DNA from 2 places in the Anaerofustis butyriciformans genome. Region 1 is predicted to be linked to the other one. Evidence: predicted binding sites of a transcription regulator. Region 1 holds the regulator's gene; the other holds the start of a gene.
What was found. The regulator Rex, encoded in region 1, represses fermentation and respiration genes when NADH is low (regulators of the CRP and FNR family bind a similar motif). The targets are predictions, from matches to a motif close to ATTGTTAANNNNTTAACAAT.
Positions count from the first base shown of each region.

Region 1 (2,484 bases):
ATAATGCAGCGTACGATAATTCTCTTGAGAGTGCAGAGAAAATATTAAAAGAAAATCCAAGTATAAAATACGTTTTTGATATACATAGAGACGGACTTCCTTCTTCTAATAATAATGAAAAATATAATGGGAAGGTTGGAAGTAAGTCTGCTGCAAAAGTTATGACTGTTCTCGGGATGAATCACAAAAATTCTAGTAAAAATTTAAGTTTTGCAAATAAAATAAATAAACAGTTTAGCAGTATGTATCCTGATATTAATCTTGGAATAATAAAAAGAGAACCATATAGATACAATCAGTGGTTAAGTCCAAACAGTCTGCTTTTTGAAATAGGGAGTAATTTAAATAATTTGGAAGAAGCAAAATATTCGGCAAAGCTTCTTGGAAGAGTAGTTGGAGAGGTTATAAAAGAGGATATGAAATAATATGTATAAACGAAATATTTCTTTTAAAACAATGATTTTTTTTCTTGTTTTGATAATTATAGCAGGAATATATATGTTCTGTTATCTAAAAAATATGTATTATGATAGTTTTAAAGAACATGAAACAAGTGTTTTTCTCGACCAAAACAGCACTGAAGATAGCAATAATGAAAGTAATATTATTAATATTTTTGGATATGAAATTAATATTGATAACTTTAAGATTTTCACAAAATAAGATTGTGGGAATCTTTTTTTTATTTTAAATTTAAATTAAATTTGGTTGACATAAACTTTATATATCAGTATAATTATACTGATAAAAAAATACTGATATAAGGAGGAAAATCATATAAAATGGAAAGAAATTCTGTTTCAAAACAAGCTCTCCAAAGATTACCTTCTTATTTGAATTATCTTAATTGGGCAAAGAAAGAAAATATAAAAAACATATCTTCTCCGACAATTGCAAGTGATTTGAGATTGAATGAAGTCCAAGTCAGAAAAGATTTGGCGGCAATAAGTTCTACCGGAGGTAAACCAAGGCTTGGCTATGACGTTGATACGTTAATAGGAGATATAAAAAATTTCCTTGGTTATGATGAAACGGATAAAGCCGTATTAATAGGGGCAGGACAGCTTGGAAGAGCGCTTCTTTCTTATAACGGATATGCGGATTATGGACTTGAAATTGTTGCTGCTTTCGATGTAAATAAGGACATTATCGGTAAGAGATTTAAAGGTAAACCAATTTATCATGTAAACAAGCTATATGATGTATGCAAAAAAAATAACATTCATATCGGTATAATAACAGTATCGGCAAATGAAGCTCAAGATGCATGTGATATGCTTGTTGAATGTGGGATTTTAGCTATATGGAATTTTGCTCCATCTCACTTGGTAGTTCCTGATAATATTCTTGTTCAGCATGAAAATACAGCTGCTTCTTTAGCACTGTTATCTATGCATTTACGTGAAAAAATGGATAAAGATAAATAAATAATATTGTAAAGTTTTTGATATTATTATATAATCAAAATATAAATAAAACCTTTATTTATAGGGGTTTAAATAATTAAGTTTATAAAAGTTTGGTAATATATACCGGCTTATATATAAGTTCATAGCTTTGCCTTTTGCTATGATTAAAGTTTAAATTTAGGAGGAAAAAAAATGGCAAATAAAGTAGTTATAGCAGGTGCTTGTCGTACTGCAATCGGTACAATGGGCGGTACATTAAGCACTACACCTGCTGCAAAATTAGGTTCAATTGTAATAAAAGAAGCTTTAAAGAGAGCTAATGTTCCAGCTGATCAAGTTGATCAAGTATATATGGGTTGTGTTATCCAAGCTGGTTTAGGTCAAAACGTAGCAAGACAAGCTTCAATCAATGCTGGTTTACCAATTGAAGTTCCAGCTGTTACTGTAAACGTAGTTTGCGGTTCTGGTCTTAACTGTGTAAACATGGCTGCACAAATGATTAAAGCAGGGGATGCTGATATCGTTGTTGCAGGTGGTATGGAAAACATGTCAATGGCTCCATATGCAGTAATGAATGGTCGTTATGGTTACAGAATGAACAATGGTACTTTAGTTGATACAATGGTAAATGATGCTTTATGGGATGCATTTAACCAATATCATATGGGTATTACAGCTGAAAACATTGCTGAACAATGGAATTTATCAAGAGAAGAATTAGATGAATTTGCTGCTAATTCTCAACAAAAAGCTGTAGCTGCTCAAGAAGCAGGTGCTTTCGATGATGAAATCGTACCTGTAGAAGTTAAAAAGAAAAAAGAAACAATTATCTTCAACAAAGACGAAGGTCCTCGTCCAGGAACAACAGCTGAAGGTATTGCAAGACTTCGTCCTGCATTCAAACCAGACGGTGTTGTAACAGCTGGTAACGCTTCAGGTATTAATGATGGTGCTGCTGCAGTTGTTGTAATGAGCGAAGAAAAAGCTAAAGAACTTGGTGTTAAACCAATGGCTACATGGGTAGCAGGTGCTTTAGGCGGTGTTGATCCTAAGATTATGGGTATCGGTCCTGTTG
Region 1 is NZ_JAYFFH010000007.1:14,935-17,418, forward strand. It holds gene spoIIP (stage II sporulation protein P) at 1-425, shown strand, start outside; gene V2W16_RS08950 (hypothetical protein) at 427-663, shown strand; gene V2W16_RS08955 (redox-sensing transcriptional repressor Rex) at 783-1,427, shown strand; gene V2W16_RS08960 (acetyl-CoA C-acetyltransferase) at 1,602-2,484, shown strand, end outside.

Region 2 (2,484 bases), on a different contig from region 1:
CATTACCTCCCTTTTATACAAATAATATATAAAAAGATACATAAAAATAATGTCGTTTTAAAATAGAAATAAAACTTTATTATTGAAAATTTAATAATGTAGTATTAAAATAAAAACAACTTAGATCTGACAGGAGGGAAAATATGACTAACAAAAAAACATTAAATATTGTTCTTACTGGAGTAATGGCAGCGTTTATATATATTGCAACATATATAAATATAAGACTCCCAATTTCATTTACAGACGGCGGACTTATACATTTAGGAGGAGCAGTTCTTGTTATTGCAACTTTTCTTCTTATGCCTGTTGAAGCAGGACTTGCGGGAGCAATAGGTATGGGGCTTTTCGATTTATTAAGTCCTTATGCAGTATGGGCACCATTTACTTTCGTAATAAGACTTGTTCAAGGAATCGTTGTTTCTAAAATATTATTAAAAGGTGGAATTTCTAAAACAGTATTTGCAATGATAGCTTTTACCATAATAGGAATGGTCGGATATTATATGGCTGAAGCTTTTATTTATGGCAACTGGATTGCACCAATGGCGTCAATGCCAGGAGAATTTATTTCTGATATGGTAGCCGTTGTAATTGGCGTTCCTGTAGCAAAAATATTAATGAAATATAAAATAAGTTACAAATAAAAAAAGCACATATAATGTGCTTTTTTTATTTACATAATTATATAATATTAACTTTTATATTTTTAGTTAAATAATCCTTTAAAGAAATTTACTATTTTATCCCAAATACCAAGATCAGCAAATTGATTTGAAATATTTTTAAGTTCATCCATTACTCCGCTAAAATCAACATTTTCTAAACTTCTAACTAAATCAAGAAGTTGATCTAATTGTTCATCTGTAAGAGAAATGTTCATTCCGTCAGCAATATTTTTTATTTCTTCTTTTACTTGCTCATCATCCATATTTTTAAAATCATCTATAGATAATTTTAATTCATTTACAAGCTGAGAAGCATCTTCACTTCCAATATCATCAGATAATTCCCCTGTAGTAACAAGTTCTTCAGTAGCAGCTTCTTTTGCTTCTTCTGAAACTGTTTCGCCACTCATTTGTTCATATGCTTTATAAACTCCTGTTAATGCTGCAGTACCTGAAACTTCAAATGGCGCTGCAATAACAATTTTTGCATCTTTAATACCAACAGTTAAAAGTGCATTTTGATATATGTCTTCTGTTAGCCAGTTTATATTATGAAGTTCAATATCTAAACCAGCACCTTCATTTTGTGTTTCAATATAAATAGAAGATATACTGTTTGAACCTATTCTTGATGGATCAACATCCTCAAGATATTGTTTTTCATCATCATGAGTTACAGTAACTTCATCTACACTTCCTTCACTAACGCCAAAGTAATCATAAACTGTTTTTCTTTGGCTCTCATTTAAATCTCCTCCGATAGCAACCATCTGTTTACCAGATTCTATCGCGAAAACATTTGATAATGGTACCATTATCATCATAATTGATAAAACAATACTTAATATTTTTTTCATATTCTACTCCATTAAATTTTATTTCGATTTCAACATGATACCACAAGTTTCATGTTATTACCATGTTTTTAATAAAATTATAATAATTAAAATAATATAAAACTACTAAAATATTTTGGATGTAAAATATTTATTTTAAGTAAAAATTTAATTACCAGCTTATCTAGTATATTTCTCTAATGCATTTTTATAATACTCATAGGTATTATTATCAAAACAAACCATTATAACTTCTTCAATTGAATTGTTTTTCTTAAGAAAATTCAATATAGTCTTTATGGCAATGTCACTTGCTTCTTTTAATGGATAAGAATAAACACCAGTACTTATTGAAGGGAAAGCGATTGTCTTTATTTTATTTTCAACTGCAACTTTAAGAGAATTTTCATAAGCATTTTTAAGAAGTTCGCTTTCGTTGTTATTTCCTCCCCTATAAATTGGCCCAACAGTATGAATAACATATTTCGAAGGAAGATTATATCCTTTTGTTATCTTTGCCTCTCCTGTTCTACATCCATTAAGAGTCATACATTCTTCTAAAAGCTCCCTTCCTGCAGCTCTATGAATTGCACCGTCAACACCTCCCCCTCCAAGAAGAGAGGTGTTGGCAGCATTTACTATTGCGTCTGTTGTTTCTTTTGTAATATCCCCTATTTTAATGTTCAACTTTGACATTTTCTTCTCCGATTTCTTTAATATATTCATTTTCATATGCTTCTTTGGATTTGGCTTCATTTTCAAAAGATTTTATTCCTTTTTCTGCTTTTGTTTGAGATATCAAAGTACCCATTCCTCCAACACAACCTCCTGGACATCCCATTCCTTCAAGTAAATATCCGTCTCTCTTACCCATTTTCGCAAGAGTTAAAATCTTTTTACAACCGTTAAGTCCATCAGCTCTATCATTTGGCACTTCAAGTTCAGGATCAAATTTCTTAATTGCTCCTATAATAGCTTTG
Region 2 is NZ_JAYFFH010000008.1:39,095-41,578, reverse strand. It holds gene V2W16_RS09810 (ECF transporter S component) at 144-647, shown strand; gene V2W16_RS09805 (DUF1002 domain-containing protein) at 710-1,525, opposite strand; gene V2W16_RS09800 (O-acetyl-ADP-ribose deacetylase) at 1,685-2,200, opposite strand; gene V2W16_RS09795 (4Fe-4S dicluster domain-containing protein) at 2,181-2,484, opposite strand, start outside.
Region 2: V2W16_RS09805 (DUF1002 domain-containing protein) is a predicted target of Rex. The motif match lies at 1,593-1,612, and genes of this name have one in related genera.